Regions from separate parts of the Dactylosporangium sp. NBC_01737 genome, predicted to be linked through region 3. Evidence: riboswitches for the same ligand, from Rfam matches in the RefSeq annotation. Region 3 holds a riboswitch; each other region holds the start of a gene.

Region 1 (3,956 bases), 3.8 Mb from region 3:
AGGCGCCGTAGAAGAACAGGCCCTCGATGCATGCGGCGAAGCAGATGAGGTTGAGCAGGAACGCCCGCCGGTCGTCGCGGGTCGTCAGCTCCCGCAGCTCGCCGAGCGAGTCGATCCAGTGGAAGCAGAACTCCGCCTTGCGGCGGATCGAGGGGATGTTCTCGACCGCCGCGAACGCCTCCGCCCGCGCCGTGTCGTCCGGCAGGTACGTGTCGAGCAGGTTCAGGTAGAACTGGACGTGCACGGCCTCCTCGAACAGCTGCCGGGACAGGTACAGCCGGCCCTCGGGCGAGTTGACGTGCTGGTACAGGTTGAGGACGAGGTTGTTGGCGACGATCGTGTCGCCGGTGGCGAAGAACGCGACGAGCCGGCTCACGAGGTGCCGCTCCGCCGGGGTGAGCTTCGCCAGGTCGGTGAGGTCGGTGTGCAGGTCGACCTCCTCGACCGTCCACGTGTTCTTGATGGCGTCACGGAACCGGTCGAAGAACTGCGGGTAGCGCATGGGCCGCAACGTCAGATCCATGCCGGGGTCCAAGAGGCTCACTGGCATGCCTCGCACGACTCGGGGTTCTCCAGCGAGCACGCCACGGCGTCTTCGGGGGGCGCCACCAGCGACACCGTCGCCTGCTGGATCCTCGTCGCGGGGCGGGACCGCAGGTAGTAGGTGGTCTTCAAGCCGGCCTTCCACGCGTACAGGTACATCGAGGAGAGCTTGCCGATGCTCGGCGCGCTCATGAACAGGTTCAGCGACTGGCTCTGGTCGATGTACGGCCCGCGGGCCGCGGCCAGGTCGATCAGCGCCCGCTGCGGCAGCTCCCACGCGGTGCGGAACAGCGCCCGGGTCTGCTCCGGCAGCGCCGCGATGCCCTGCACGGACCCGTCGGCGCGCTTGATCTCCTCCCGGATCTGCGCCGTCCACAGCCCGCGGGACTTCAGCTCCCGCACCAGCGCCGTGTTGATCTGCAGGAACTCCCCCGACAGGGTCTCGCGCTTGAACATGTTGGACACCTGCGGCTCGATGCACTCGTAGCAGCCGGCGATGGAGGCGATCGTGGCCGTCGGGGCGATCGCGATGAGCAGCGAGTTGCGCAGCCCGTGCAGGGCGATGCGTTGCCGTACCGCAGCCCACCGCGACTCCTGCGCCGGGGTGATGCCCCACAGGTCCGGTTGCAGGTCGCCGCGGGCGGCCCTGGTCAGCTGATACGCCGGGTGCGGCCCGTGCCGCTCGGCGAGCTCCGCGGAGGACTCCAGCGCCGTCAGGTAGATCTCCTCGGCGATGCGCGTCGACAGCTCCCGCGCCTCTGGCGCGTCGAACGGCAGCCGCAGCGCGAAGTACACGTCCTGCAGGCCCATGACGCCGAGGCCGACCGGCCGCCACCGCGGGTTGGACGCCGCCGCCTCCGCGCTCGGGTAGTAGTTGATGTCGATGACCCGGTCCAGGAACGTGACCGCGGTGCGGACCGTGGCCCGCAGCCGCTCCCAGTCCATGCCGTCGCCGGTCAGGTGCGCGGCGAGGTTGACTGAACCGAGGTTGCACACGGCGGTCTCGCCGTCGCTGGACACCTCGACGATCTCGGTGCACAGGTTCGACAGGTGCACGACCTCGCCGGGCGTGCCGGTCTGGTTGCTGAGCCGGTTCGACGGGTCCTTGAACGTCATCCAGCCGTTGCCGGTCTGCGCCAGGGTGCGCATCATCCTGCCGAACAGGTCGCGGGCCTTGACGGTCCGCACCGCCTTCCCCTCCTGCTCCGCTGCGCGGTACGCCTCGTCGAAGGCCGCCCCGTACAGGTCGGGCAGCTCCGGCGCCCCGGCCGGGTCGATGAGCGACCAGTCCGCGTCGGCCTCGACGCGGCGCATGAACTCGTCGGGGATCCAGTTGGCGAGGTTGAGGTTGTGGGTGCGCCGCGCGTCCTCGCCGGTGTTGTCCCGCAGTTCCAGGAACTCCTCGACGTCCGGGTGCCACGGCTCCAGGTACACGCAGGCCGCGCCCTTGCGCCGCCCGCCCTGGTTCACGGCGGCCACGGACGCGTCGAGGGTGCGCAGCCACGGCACGATGCCGTTGGACAGGCCGTTGGTGCCCCGGATCAGCGCGCCCCGCGACCGTACCCGCGACCACGAGATGCCGATCCCGCCCGCGAACTTCGACAGCTTCGCCACCTGCGCGTACCGGTCGTAGATCGAGTCGAGCTCGTCACGCGGCGAGTCGACGAGGAAGCACGACGACATCTGCGTGTGTGCCGTGCCGGAGTTGAACAGGGTCGGCGAGCTCGGCAGGTACGCCAGCGACGACATCAGCCGGTAGAACCCGATCGCCTCGGCGGGGGTGGTCGACAGCCCGCACGCGACCCGCAGCAGCCAGTACTGCGGCGTCTCCACCACCAGCCGCGTCGAAGGGTGCCGCAGCAGGTACCGGTCGGCGACGGTGCGCAGCCCGAAGTACTCGAACCGCAGGTCCGCGGTGAGGTCGACGGCGTCGTCGAGCTTGCGCGCGTTGACCGCCACGAACTGCGCGGTCCCGGCGCCGATCAGCCCCTCGGCGTGCCCGACCCGGATCGCCTGGCTGAACGACGCGATGCCCTGCCCGCGGACCTCCTTGTCGAGGTACGCCGCCAGCAGCCGCGCCGCGAGCCGCGAGTACTGCGGCTCCTCACCGATCATGTCCGCCGCCGTCTGGATCGACAGCCGGTCCAGTTCCGCGGTGGTCGCGCCGTCGTACAGGCCGCTGATGGTCTTCGTCGCCACCCGCAGCGGGTCGACGTCGTCGAGGTCGTCCGCCCACCGCCCGACCGCCCGCACGATCTTGTTCACGTCGACCGGCTCGGCCGCGCCGTTGCGCTTGCGGACCTGCATCTGCGCCCGTCGCTGGACCGGCGCATCCTGCGCGGTCGTCTGCGTGAGTGTCACCCTGGTGCTCCTCTTGCTCGTCTCCGGAAAGAGGCGAACGCGGGACACGCAGGCGGGGACGGCACGGCTCGCCTGGCGGTCCGGGCACGTCACAGCCGTCGGCCGTCCCACGCGGCCTCGGACCGCCGCACCCGGTCCTCCGGCGTGCGGCGCTGCTGGCAGGTCTTCGGACTCGCGGGCACGGTCACGGCGCTCGCCGCGAACCTCCTACCGGCCGTCACTTCCCAGGCCCGGATGGCCCAGTGTTCACTCGACGGCTTTCGTTCCTGCTCACCGCTGCGGGGCAGTCCCGGTCTCGCACCGGGTTCCCTCTTGCCTCGACCGGACTGGATACCCGGCCGAACCAGCTGCGCCACGGACTATATCTGGTGGCAACCGGGAACACGCACACCACATGTCGTGCCGGCGTGTCGCATCACGATCACCGGCCGCCGGGGGTCGCCGGCGGCCAGGATCGTCCCGTGGTCACGGGTTGGCGGTCAGGCGAAGTCGAACAGCGGCGGGAAGGCGAGCACGACGATCCACGCCCAGGCGGCGTAGACCGGCAGGTGGCGGGTCTGCCACAGCTCCAGGGCGGCGAACCTGCCCTGGCGGCGGATGAAACGCAGCAGGAGCAGTGCCGAGCCGGCCAGGTTGACCAGCAGGATCACGTTTTCGCCGAGGGCGGCGGCCTTGTTGGGGGTGGTGCCGAACTCCGTCACGCGGCCGGTGATCTCGATGAGCACCAGGAAGTCGATGGCGAGGGCACTGAGCACCAAGGCGAGCTGGAGCTTGTCGAAGCCGCCGGGCGGGGCGAGGGGGTCGCGGGCGGAGATGGAGTACAGCAGCAGGCCCAGGACCACGACCAGCAGCAGGTCGAACAGGATCAGGGCCTCGCGCTCGACGTCGATGCGGGAGGCGGTGACGCCGACGGCGATGAGGAACGCGAGCAGCACCGCCGTGAACAGCGGGGTGAACAGGCGGGTCAGGACGGGGGCGATGTTCTCCACCACGCTCTGCTTGGCCTCCACCAGCCAACCGGCGACGACGACCGTCGCCATGGCGCCGCACGG
Region 2 (3,956 bases), 3.8 Mb from region 3:
TCGGCGGCCTCGTCGCGCAGGGCGAGCGCGACCTGGTTGGCGGTGTCGGCCAGGGGCTGGTCGGTGCGCACGAACGACCAGGCGAGGATCGTGACCGGGCCGGTGAGCATGCCCTTCACCGGGCGGTTCGTCAGCGACTGGGCGTAGGTGGCCCAGCCGACCGTCATCGGCTCGGGGCGGCTGACGTCGCCGTAGATGATCGGCGGGCGCACGCAGCGGGACCCGTAGGACTGGACCCAGCCACGCGTGGTGGCGGCGAAGCCGACGAGCTGCTCGCCGAAGTACTGGACCATGTCGTTGCGCTCCGGCTCGCCGTGCACGAGCACGTCCAGGCCGAGCCGTTCCTGCAGGGCGATGACCTCGGCGATCTCGGACCGCATCCGCTCGGCGTAACCAGCAGCGTCGAGGGTACCGGCACGCAGCGCGGCGCGGGCCTGGCGCAGCCGGCCGGTCTGCGGGAAGGATCCGATCGTCGTGGTCGGCAGCGGCGGGAGCCCGAGCCGTTCCTGCTGGGCCTTCGCGCGGTCCGGGTACGCGCCGCGACTGGTGGCCGGCAGTTGCGCGAGGCGGGACCGGACCTCGTCGTCGCGCCATTGTGCGGGCGGTGCCCCTGGCGGTTCGGGCAGGACCGCCACCCCGTCGCGCAGGGCCCGGCCGAGCTGGACGACCTCGCCCGCCTTCTGCCGCGCGAACGCCAGCCGCGCCCGCAGCTGCTGGTCCAGGCCCGGTTCGTCGTCGAGGTCCACCGGTACGTGCAGCAGCGAGCACGACGTGGACACCACGACGTCGTCGGCGATGCCGGTGAGCACCGCGGCGCGGGCGACGGCGGCGCGCAGGTCGGTGCGCCAGATGTTGTGCCCGTCGACCAGCCCGGCGACGATCGTCCGGCCGGGGATCGGCCCGCAGCCGGCCAGCCGGGCGACGTTGCCGGGGCCGGCGACCAGGTCGATGCCGACCGCCTCGACGGGCGTGGCCAGCAGCGCCGGCAGCGCGTCGCCGAGCTCCCCGAAGTAGGACGCGACGAACAGCCGCGGCCGCTGCTGCAGGGCGCCGAGCCGCGTGTAGGCGGCCCGCAACGCGTCGACCTCGGCGGCCGTGCGGTCGGCGGTGTACGCCGGCTCGTCCAGCTGGACCCAGACGACCCCGGCGTCGGCGAGCTTGGCGAGCAGCTCCCCGTACACGGTGACGAGGTCGTCCAGGCGGTCGAACGGCCGGAACCCTTCCGGCGCGCCGGCCGCCGCCTTGGACAGCAGCAGGAACGTGGCCGGGCCGACCAGCACCGGGCGGGTCGTCATGCCCAGCTCGCGGCCCTCGGCGAACTCGGCGGCCGGCTTGCCCGGCCGGGCGACGAAGACGGTGTCCGGGCCGATCTCCGGGACCAGGTAGTGGTAGTTGGTGGCGAACCACTTCGTCAGCTCCAGCGCCGGTTCGCCGACGGTGCCGCGGGCCATCGCGAAGTACGTGTCGAGCTCGCCGAGGCCCAGGCGCCGGAACCGGTCCGGGACCGCGCCGACGGCGACCGCGGCGTCGAGCATGTGGTCGTAGAACGAGAACGTGTTCGACGGGATCGCGTCCACGCCGGTGCGGCGCAGGTCCCGCCACACGCCGGCGCGCAGCTGCGCGCCCACGCGGTGCAGTGCGGCCGCGTCGATGCGACCGGCCCAGTAGGACTCCAGGGCTCGTTTGAGCTCCCGGTCGGGGCCGATGCGCGGGTAGCCGAGCACGGTGCTCAGGCCGAATGGCGTCGTGGTCACGCCGGTGTCCCTTCCCTCGAGGTGGTCGACGACCACCCGGGAGGACACAGCACGGCGGACCGCGGCGCGAGACCCGCACCGGGTCGCCCTGGCCAGCCCGCGCAGCCGTCGGCGGCGTGCGCGGGGTCGCGCACGCGGTGCGGGCAGGTCTTCGGACTCGCGGGCACGACCGTCTCCGGTCACCTACTGGCCGTCGCTTCCCAGGCCCTCGCGGACCCAGTGCTCATGACGGCGGTCGTTCCTGCTCACCGCTGCGGGGCAGCCCCGGATTCTCACCGGGTTCCCTCTTACGACGCCCCTGCGGTGGCAGGAGCGAACCAGCACTGCGCGCCATGATACGTCGCCGCGGCTCAGGCGCCGCCGAGGCCGGCCTCGCGGGCCTTCACGATCGCCTGGGAACGGTCGGACACCTGCAGCTTGGTGAAGATGTTCGACACGTGGTTGCGCACGGTCTTGAGGCTGATCATCAGGTCGTGGGCGATCGTCGCGTTGCCCTTGCCGGCGGCGACGAGGTCCAGGACCTCCCGCTCCCGGTCGGTGAGCGACGGGAACGCCGCCGCGACCGACCCGGCGCCGGCGGCGAAGTGGGCGATGATCCGCTGGGCGATCTGCGGGCCGAAGATGGCCTCGCCCGCGGCGGCGGCGCGGATCGCGCGGACGATCTCGTCCTGCTCGGCACCCTTGAGCAGGTAGCCGCGGGCGCCGGCGCGCATGGCGGCGAAGACGGAGTCGTCGTCCTCGAACATCGTCAGCACCACGACCGCGGCCGTCGACCCTGCCGAAGTGGTTCGCCGTGGCCACCGTCGTCCTCGGCGTCGCCGGCGTCCTCGGCCCCGCGGCGATGGTGGTGTACCTGCTGCTGCCGCTGTGGCTGATCGCCGCCTCGGTGATCACGTCGTCGCCGCGCTCTCCCGTGCTCACCGCATCCGCCTGAGCGCGCACGCGGACTCCCCGACCGCCACGCCGGGCGGCCGGGGAGTTCCCGCGCTCAGCCCTCGACGACCGTGATGACGACGTTGCCGGTCTTGTGTCCACTGTCGACTTGGCGGTGGGCCTCGACGATCTCCGACAGCGGGTACGTGCGGTCGATGACGACGCGGATCCGTTGCTGGGCCAGCAGTTCGCGCAGCTCGGCGAGGGCGGCGTGCTTGCGCACCGACATGCCGGTGCGCACGCGGGGGCCGCCGGTGACCGCGGTCCGCCACGCGTGGACGTTGTTCACCAGGCCGGTCGTCGGCAGGTAGCAGCCGCGCGGGGCCAGGACCGGCCGGGACGCGGCGAACGAGCTGCGGCTGACGGTGTCGAAGACGACGTCGTAGCGTTCGCCGCTGGTGGTGAAGTCCTCGACGGTGTAGTCGAAGACGCGGCCGGCGCCGAGCTCCTTCACCAGCGCCGCGTTGCGGCCGCTGCAGACGGCGTGGACCTCCGCGCCGGCGTGGGCGGCGACCTGGACGGCGTACGTGCCGATGCTGCCGGACCCGCCGATGACCAGGACCCGCTGCCCGGCCCGGATCTTGGCGAGGGTGTGCAGGAAGTACCAGGCGGTGGTGAACCCGTCGACGCTGGCCGCCGCGTCCGCGTAGCTGACGCCGGGCGGGATCGTGGTGAACGACGCCCGCTCGGACAGGCACTTGTACTCGGCGTTCGCGCCCACGCCGAAGCCCGTGAACCCGAAGACCCGCTCGCCGACCTGGGTCCGGCGCACGGCCGGGCCGACCGCGGCGACCTCACCGGCGAACTCCAGCCCGAGCACGCGGATGCCCTTGCGCGGGCGGCGCGGCCCGAGGATCAGCCGCCCCCACCGGGGCTCCCCGCGGCGCATCCCGCACTCGGCGGACGTCACCGTCGTGGTATGCACCCGCACGAGCACCTGGTCGCCCTTCGGCACCGGCGCCGGCACCTCCGCCTCGGTGAGGACCTCGGGCGGACCGTACGCATGGAACATGACCGCTCGCATGCGCGACATCATGCGGCAGCGTTGCTGTTACGACGCTGAGTGCCGCTCAGTCCTCCCAGACATCGACCCGCGGCAGGCCCTTGCCCGCCCGCGCCGCGTCGACCATGCGCTGGATGAGCGCGGTCTTGGCGCGGGTGTACGTGTCACCGTCGTGCCCGGCGGCGGCGAGCTCGCGTTTGAGCGCGCCGTACGCGTCGCGGTCGGCCGGGTGCCGCAGCAGGTGGTCGCGCAGGAGCCGCTCGTTG
Region 3 (3,956 bases):
GCTGCGCGAGGATGCCGAGCAGGGACATGAACGCGACGGCGAGGCAGGCGCGGCCCGCGACCGGGATGGTGCCGTCCGGCTGCCGGGTCAGCCACGCCACGACGGTGAGCGCCGAGGCCGTGAGCACGTCGGCGATCACACCGGCGAGGATCGGCAGGTACCGCTGCCGCCGCGGGACGACGACGAGCCCGTCGAGTTTCGTCTCGGCCACGAGAAAGTAGAGCCGGTGGCCCAGGTGCATCGAGGAGTGCAGGCCGAGCCGGCGCCCGGCGAGCATGTGGAACAGCTCGTGCAGCACGACGAACGGCAGCTGCCCGAACAGGATGGTCAGCTCGACGACTAGCAGGTAGTCGGTGAAGAACACGTTGCCGCGGGTGGGCGCGAGCCGCGGGTCGGCGACGCAGGCCGCGACGGCGGCGGCGACGAGCGCGGCGTAGCAGGCCCAGGCGACCGGTGAGAACAGGGCCGCGCCGAGGCGCTGCCAGCGCGGCGGGGCGGCCCGCTCCCCCGCGCCGTCGGGGCTCAGGAAGTCCAGGTCCCGCAGGGTGTCGAGGAACTCGTCGATGTCGACGGGTTCGCCGTAGCGGTCGGTGTACCAGGCGGCGGCGTCCTGCGGCGGGCGGCCTCCGGCGACCTCCCGGAGCAGTGCGGCACCGTCGGGCGGAAACACGCCGTAGGAGTCGCAGTCGGTGCGGCCGACGACGACCCGGTCGCCCTCGTCGAGGTACCGCAGGTCGTGCAGCGCCACTGAACCGGTCGGCATGCCAGATCTCCTCTGCTGGTGGGACCCCGGCCGGGGGTGAGGGTGGGTTGCGCCCCCGGCCGGGTGTCCCGCGGTGTCGGCCTACCGGTGTGTCGTCAGCCCAGGAACTCGGCGCAGCAGCACATGCCGTAGCAGTAGTTGTTGCAGAGCCTGGTCAGCCGCACCGCGCCCGCCTTGCGGACCACGATCTTCTTCATCTCGGTGCTGGTGCCGGTTTCCGTGGTGGCCTGTGCCATTGGGATTCGCCTCCTCAGACGATGGGTGGATCACGTTGCGTAATGAGAATGGCACGCAGCGTAACTATCGTGGAGTCACCCGGATGACACTTCGGCCCTGCCTAGCCGACAGCTACCAGCGGTCGTGATGCAGCGCCTCGACCAGCGGAATCCTGCTACGCCAGCCGTGCCGTTCGAGGTCCGGCACCGCCTCCAGGTGCGTCACCGGGCCGAGGCACAGCCACGCGACGGGGCGGATGCCGTCGGGGATGCCGAGCAGGTCACGGACGAACGGCTCGCGGTAGAACGACACCCAGCCCACGCCGAGACCCTCGGCGGTGGCCGCCAGCCACAGGTTCTGGATGGCGAGGCAGACCGAGTACAGGCCGGCGTCGGCGATCGCGTGCCGGCCGAGCACCGCCGGACCGCCGCGACCGGCGTCGTAGGTGACGACCACGGACAGGGTCGACTCCAGTACACCGTCGATCTTGATGCGGGCGAACGTCCCGGCGGCCGCACCGTCCAGGGTGGCGGCGAACGTGTCCCGCTCCTGCCGCACGTGGTCGTGGAACGCGCCGCGCAGGCCGGGATCACGCACGAGGACGAAGTCCCACGGCTGCGACAGCCCGACGCTGGGCGCCGCGTGGGCCGCGCCGAGCACGCGGTCGAGGACCTCGGCGGGGATCGGCGCCCCGGTGAACTGGCCGCGCACGTCGCGGCGGCGGTGCACGACGTCATACAGGTCGGTGCTCATGTGGGCAGGCTCCCGCTGCTCAGGCCGGCCCCGGCGCGGGGCGGGCGGTGAACGCGAGGCCGGTCTTCGGACTCTCGGATCAACGCCTGACCGTCCGCCTTCCCAGCCCGCAGGCCAGTGACCGCACACGTTGTCGCGCGTGCATGGACGGCAGCTCCCCGATCACCGCGGCGGGCCCGTGCCGGATTCACACCGGCTTCCCGATTCTCCCCGGTCGCCCGGGGCACCTCGCATCAGTTCATGCCGCCGGTGAGCTTAGACGCACAGCCGGAAGTGTGTCGTGAGGCGGCCGTCCCGCAGGAGGTGGAACGCGAGCGCCGGCGGCGCCTCCGGCCGGTCCGGTGGCTCCCAGGGCAGCAGCATCGTGGACTCGACGCCCGGTGCGGCCAGGACCGGCACGCCCGCGAACGTGCTCACCGCGGCGCTGTGGACGTGGCCGCAGAGGACGGCGACCACGTCCGGGTGCCGGCCGAGGACCTCGGCGAGCCGGCCCGCGCCGAGCTGGCGGACCTGGTCCGCGGCGGGCTTGCCGACCGGCACCGGCGGATGGTGGCAGCACACGAACGCGGGCGTGCCGGCGGTCGCCGCGAGGGTGCGGTCGAGCCAGTCGAGGGTGTCGTCGTCCAGCCGGCCCTCGGCATGCCCCGGGACGCTGGAGTCGCACAGCGCGAACACGGTCCCGGCGACGGTCTCGACCCGGTTCACGGGACCGGTCGCCGGCGCCTCGTCGAGGAGTTCGCCACGGAACACGGACCGGTCGTCGTGGTTGCCCGGCAGCGCCAGCACCGGCACGCCGAGCTGCTGGAGCTTGCCGAACAGCGCGTACTCGGCGGCCAGGCCGTGATCGGCGACGTCGCCGGTCACCACGATCGCGTCGAGCGGGCGCTGCAGGCCGCCCAGGTAGGCGACGACCCGATCGAGGCGGTCCGGCGGCTCCGATCCGATGTGGAGGTCGCTGAGGTGGGCGATGAGCACCCCATCCGGTTACCCCAGCAGCGCCGCGCTACCCGCGGCTTCGAACGCGGCGCGCACGTCGTCGGGGCCCTCGGTGAAGTGGGCCCAGCTGTCGACGTGGACGGGCAGGACCGTCTTCGCGCCGAGGAGGCGGGCCGCCTCGAGCATGCCGGCGGCGCCGAGGGTCAGGTCGGCGTCGCCGAGCAGGACGGTGCGGGCCTTGCCGCCGAACAGGATCGCGACGTCGACGGCCGGGAAGCGGTCGGCGATCCGCGCCACGACATCCAGGGAGGCGTTGTCGCCGCTGACGTAGACGGTGGGCAGGTCGTCGCCGTGCAGGACGAAGCCGGTGACCGGGCCGGTGAGGTGCTCGGTGCCGTCGGGGCCGTGCTGCGCGGGCACGGCGGTGACCCGCACGAGGCCGCCGCCACCGGGCCGGGGCAGGTGCACCTCGGTCCACGGCGGCAGGCCGACCGCGGGGCCGCCCAGCCGGGCGGCCGCTGCCGGAGTGCTGAGGATCAGGGGTACCGACGCCGCGAAGGCCCGACCGGAGTGGTCGAGGTTGTCAGGGTGCTGGTCGTGGGACAGCAGCACGACGTCGACGGTGCCGGCGTCCGCCGGGGTGCCGGACGCGGCCGCCGTCTTGGTCAGCACCCGGTTGCCGAGGGGGTAGTCACCGGGCGGGTCGAACGTCGGGTCGGTCATGAACGTGACGCCGCCGACGGTGAACACCGCGGTCGGGCCGCCGAACCGGCGGATCTGGAAGGTCATGCACCCCACTCTCCTGCCTTCCGGCCGCCACCAGGAGTGGCCGGAACGCCATCCCCCGATACGATCAAGCCATGAACCGCGCGCGCACGACAGTCGGGGTGCTCATCGGCGACGGCGCCCCGATGCTGGAGGTCGCGGTCGCGCCGCGGGTGTTCAGCGTCGTCGGCGCCGGCTTTGCGGTGCGCACCGCAGGGGAGCATCCCGGCCCGCTGTCGACGACCGCGGGCATCTCGATCAGCGCCCCGCACGGCCTCGACGACCTCGATGCGGCCGGCGTCGTCATCGTGCCCGGCTGGCGGCCGCCGGGTGGCGCCCCGGTCGCCCCGGGCATCCTCGACCGGCTCCGCCGCGCCCACGACGAGGGTGCCACCGTCGTCGGTCTGTGCCTGGGCGCGTTCGTCCTCGCCGAGGCCGGGCTGCTCGACGGGCGGCGGGCCACCACGCACTGGAAGCACCTGCCCACGTTCGCCGCCAGGTTCCCGGCCGTCGAGGTGGTCGA
Region 4 (3,956 bases), 290 kb from region 3:
CGGTCGTCTTGCCGTGCCCGGACGCCGGTGCCGCGATGACGATCCTGGCTACCACTCGATGCCCTGCTGGCCCTTGCGCCCCGCGTCCATCGGGTGTTTCACCTTCGTCATGTCGGTGACCAGGTCGGCGAGGTCGATCAGGTCGGGGTGCGCGTCCCGGCCGGTGATGACGACGTGCTGGTTGCCGGGCCGGTCCCGCAGCGTGGCGACGACGTCGGCGACGTCGACCCAGCCCCACTTCATCGGGTACGTGAACTCGTCGAGCACGTAGAACCGGTGCGCCTCGGCGGCCAGGTCGCGCTTGATCTGCTCCCAGCCCTCGGCGGCCTCGGCGGCGTGGTCGCGGTCGGCGCCGGGCCGCTGGATCCAGGACCAGCCCTCGCCCATCTTCTGCCAGACGACCGGACCGCCCTTGCCGGTCTCGCCGAGCGCCTTGAGCGCGGTCTCCTCGCCGACCTTCCACTTCGGGCTCTTCACGAACTGGTACACGGCGATCGGCCAGCCGGCGCTCCACGCGCGCAGCGCCATCCCGAACGCGGCGGTCGACTTGCCCTTGCCCTGGCCCGTGTGGACGGCCAGGACGTGCTGCCTGCGGCGCTGGCGGGTGGTGAGCCCGTCGTCGGGCACGCTCTCGACCTTGCCCTGCGGCATGTTCAGCTCCCCACGGTGGACAGGGCCGACAGCGGGACGCAGTCGGCGGACAGGGCGCGGGCGAGGCGCCGGGCGAGGCCGAGCCGGACGGGTCCGGACTCGCAGTCCACGACCACGGCGGGGACGCCGGCGAGCGCGGGCGCGACGGTCAGCGGGTCGGCGCCGCTGGTCGCCCGGCCGTCGGTGACGATGACGAGCAGGGGCCGGCGGCGGGCGTCGCGGCGCCGCTCGCCGTGCAGCGCGCGGGCGGCCTGGCGAAGCCCGGCCGCGAGGGGCGTGCGGCCGCCGGTGCGCAGCTCGGCCAGGCGCAGCACGCCGACCTCGTGGCTGGCGGTCGGCTCGAGGACGGTCGCGGCCTCCGCACCGCGGAAGGTGATCATGCCGACCTTGTCGCGGCGCTGATACGCGTCGCGCAGCAGCGACAGCACGGCGGTCTTCACGACCGTCATGCGCTGCCGGGCGGCCATCGAGCCGGACGCGTCGACGACGAACAGCACCAGGTTGGCCTCCCGGCCCACCTTGACCGCCTCGCGGAGGTCCTGGGCGTGCACGCTGCGGGAGCCGCGCAACGCCGCGGCGCGCACGCTGTCGGGCAGGTGCAGGCTGACGAGCTTGCCGCCGGTGGGCTGCCGTGACCGCACGACCCGCCCGTGCCGCCCGTGCGCGGGTGAGCGCCGGCCGGCGTGGGCGCCCTGCTGCCGGTTGGCCCGGCCGCCGATCTTCAGCAGCCGCGTTTTGTACGGCGCCTGCGCGAACGCCAGCTCCCCCGCCGGCTGCGTGACCGGCCCGCCGGAGGATTCACCCGGCGTGGGTTCGACCTGCGAGGGCGGCGCCTGCGCGGCGTGATCGCCGGTGGGCGGCGGACCTGTCGGCGGCGGACCGGGGTTGTCCGGTGCGCCGCCAGGACCGCCGCCGCCGTCGCCGGAATCGGCCGGTTCTCCGGCGGTGGACGGGCCGCCGGTATCAGGGTCGTCGTCGGGATCGTCGGGGTTGGCGGGGTCGTCGTCGGCGTCGTCGTCCGGGTCGTCGGAGTCGTCGCCGAGCTCCTGGTCCAGGATCTCCTCCAGGCGCTCCTGATCCGCGCCCGGCGGGTCGAGCGGGTCGCGCCGGCGCCGGTGCGGCAGGGCGAGCCGGGCCGCGTCGCGCAGGTCGTCCTTCGTCACCACGGTCCGGCCGTGCCAGGCGGCCAGCGCGACCGCGGTGCGGGCCACGACGATGTCGGCGCGCAGCCCGTCCACCCTGTAGGCCAGGCAGATCCGCGCGATCCGGTCCAGCTGACGGTCCGGCAGCGTCACCCCGGGCAGCGCGCGCCGGGCGGTGGCGATCCGGGCGGCGAGCGCGGCGTCCTCCTCGATGAAGCGGGCCGCGAACGTCTCGGGGTCCAGCTCGTACGCCAGGCGCCGCCGCACCACCTCGGCCCGGGGTGCGGGCGTGGTCGGCGACGTGACCCCGACGACCAGGCCGAACCGGTCGACGAGCTGCGGGCGCGGCTCGCCCTCCTCCGGGTTCATGGTGCCGACGAGGAGGAACCTGGCGGCGTGCTTGACGGAGACCCCGTCGCGCTCGACGTGGGCGCGGCCCATCGCGGCGGCGTCCAGGAGCAGGTCGACGAGGTGATCGGGCAGGAGGTTGACCTCGTCGACGTAGAGCACGCCGCGGTGGGCGGCGGCGAGCAGGCCGGGCTCGTAGGCCTTGACCCCGTCGCCGAGGGCCCGCTGCAGGTCAAGGGTGCCGACGACCCGGTCCTCGGTCGCGCCGACGGGCAGCTCCACCAGAGCGGAGCGGCGGCGCGAGGCGGGCGTGTCCAGGGAGTGCGGGCCGTCGGGGCAGGACGGGTCGGGCGCGGCCGGGTCGCAGGCGAAGCGGCAGCCGGCGACGACGTCGACCTCCGGCAGCAGCGTGGCGAGGCCCCGCACGACGGTCGACTTGGCGGTGCCCTTCTCACCCCGGACGAGGACCCCGCCGATCGCCGGGGACACGGCCGTGAGCAGCAGGGCGAGGCGCAGGTCGGGCAGGCCGACCACGGCCGAGAACGGATACGGCGACGTCAACGGGCACATCCTTATCGAGCGGGTCCGCGCCCGCCGGTCATGGCATGAGCGGCCGGAGTCTCCTGACTCCCGGATCGCCGCCGCCCCCCGACCTTCCGGCCGTGTGCGGCCGTGGTCCGAGCCCTGGAGGGTGGCTCCCCGGTCACAGTGGCGGGACCGTCCCAGACTCGCACTGGGTTCCTCCCTATGACCGCTCGGGGTTCATCGTGTCCCACGGCTCCCAGTGACGTCAACGTGACCCAAATCCTTCGGTACCGCCGGACCGGGCCGAACAGGTGACGTGGGCAGGACCGTGGCGCACGCCCTCCTGTGTGTCGTGCTGACCGCAGGTCTGCTGGTCGCGGCCGTGCACCGGCGGCTGCCGCCGCTCGCGCCGGAGACGTCGGTGGCGCCGCCCGGCACCCGCGCCATGTGGCTGAGCGACGCGCAGGTCGAGCAGTACCAGCAGCGGGTCGTCGCCGACCCCGGGTTCGCCGACCGGCTCACCGGCCAGATCCAGCTGACCTGCGGATCCGCGACCAGCTGAGCGCCCCGATCGCGGCGGCCGTCCCCGTTACCGGAGGGCGGCCCTGCGGCGTTTCTTCTCCGGCTGCACCGGTGCCCGCCGGGCGGCGAGCCAGATCATGGCGCCGACACCCACGATGAGCAGCCCCGGCAGCAGCCAGTCGGTGAGCACGAACGGCGTCGCCGGGGTCGCGGGCGGCGGCAGCGCCTGCTGCGGCCCGGCGGTCGGCCCGGCGGTCGCCGCCGGGGCGCTCTCCTTGCTCAGCGCCCGGGTCAGCGCCTCGGACGGCCCGGCCGTCGGCGCGGTCCAGCCCGCCGGTGCCGCCGTCGCCGGGCCGCTGTAGGTGAACCGCAGCTGCCCCTTCACCGCCTCACCGTCGGAGGCGACCGACTGGTACGCCACGACGTACAGCCCCTGCTCCGGCCAGTGCGACACGGTGACCAGCGCCGGGAACCCGGTGTTGTAGACCTTCGGCTCGAACTTCCCGTCGACCAGGAAGTACTCCTGGACGGGCTTGTCCAGGCGCTTCGGCTCCCCGCCGCGCCACCCGCCGTCGACCCGCTGCCCCGACGGCGCGGTGACGGTGAACCACGCGAAGGACGCCGGCTGCTCGGTGAAGTACAGCGACACGTCGGCCCGCGGCTGGTCCACGGTGCTGTCCTGCACCGGGTCGGACATCGCCAGCTGCCCGTGCGCGGCCGCGGGCCCCGCCGGCAGCACGACGCCGAGCGCGGCGACGATCGTCAGCA

What was found. A riboswitch is a leader RNA that binds a small molecule or an ion and turns the genes downstream of it on or off. The one in region 3 is predicted to bind cobalamin.
Region 1: linked by a shared signal. The riboswitch ahead of OHA72_RS39875 (ribonucleoside-diphosphate reductase subunit alpha) and the one ahead of bluB (5,6-dimethylbenzimidazole synthase) in region 3 are both predicted to bind cobalamin.
Region 2: linked by a shared signal. The riboswitch ahead of metE (5-methyltetrahydropteroyltriglutamate--homocysteine S-methyltransferase) and the one ahead of bluB (5,6-dimethylbenzimidazole synthase) in region 3 are both predicted to bind cobalamin.
Region 4: linked by a shared signal. The riboswitch ahead of OHA72_RS59565 (VWA domain-containing protein) and the one ahead of bluB (5,6-dimethylbenzimidazole synthase) in region 3 are both predicted to bind cobalamin.

The regions. Positions count from the first base shown of each region.
Region 1 is NZ_CP109153.1:8,775,377-8,779,332, reverse strand. It holds gene OHA72_RS39880 (ribonucleotide-diphosphate reductase subunit beta) at 1-550, opposite strand, end outside; gene OHA72_RS39875 (ribonucleoside-diphosphate reductase subunit alpha) at 541-2,850, opposite strand; cobalamin riboswitch at 3,045-3,267, opposite strand; gene OHA72_RS39870 (permease prefix domain 1-containing protein) at 3,384-3,956, opposite strand, start outside.
Region 2 is NZ_CP109153.1:8,815,523-8,819,478, reverse strand. It holds gene metE (5-methyltetrahydropteroyltriglutamate--homocysteine S-methyltransferase) at 1-1,754, opposite strand, end outside; cobalamin riboswitch at 1,880-2,091, opposite strand; gene OHA72_RS40080 (LuxR C-terminal-related transcriptional regulator) at 2,105-2,500, opposite strand; gene OHA72_RS40075 (hypothetical protein) at 2,548-2,688, shown strand; gene OHA72_RS40070 (NAD(P)-dependent alcohol dehydrogenase) at 2,743-3,711, opposite strand; gene OHA72_RS40065 (GrpB family protein) at 3,758-3,956, opposite strand, start outside.
Region 3 is NZ_CP109153.1:12,616,842-12,620,797, forward strand. It holds gene OHA72_RS58100 (hypothetical protein) at 1-763, opposite strand, end outside; gene OHA72_RS58105 (hypothetical protein) at 859-999, opposite strand; gene bluB (5,6-dimethylbenzimidazole synthase) at 1,112-1,732, opposite strand; cobalamin riboswitch at 1,773-1,977, opposite strand; gene OHA72_RS58115 (metallophosphoesterase) at 1,988-2,707, opposite strand; gene OHA72_RS58120 (MBL fold metallo-hydrolase) at 2,717-3,457, opposite strand; gene OHA72_RS58125 (GlxA family transcriptional regulator) at 3,529-3,956, shown strand, end outside.
Region 4 is NZ_CP109153.1:12,906,914-12,910,869, forward strand. It holds partial or broken gene OHA72_RS59555 (cobyrinate a,c-diamide synthase) at 1-55, opposite strand, end outside; gene cobO (cob(I)yrinic acid a,c-diamide adenosyltransferase) at 49-651, opposite strand; gene OHA72_RS59565 (VWA domain-containing protein) at 654-2,702, opposite strand; cobalamin riboswitch at 2,759-2,884, opposite strand; gene OHA72_RS59570 (hypothetical protein) at 2,983-3,228, shown strand; gene OHA72_RS59575 (copper resistance CopC family protein) at 3,256-3,956, opposite strand, start outside.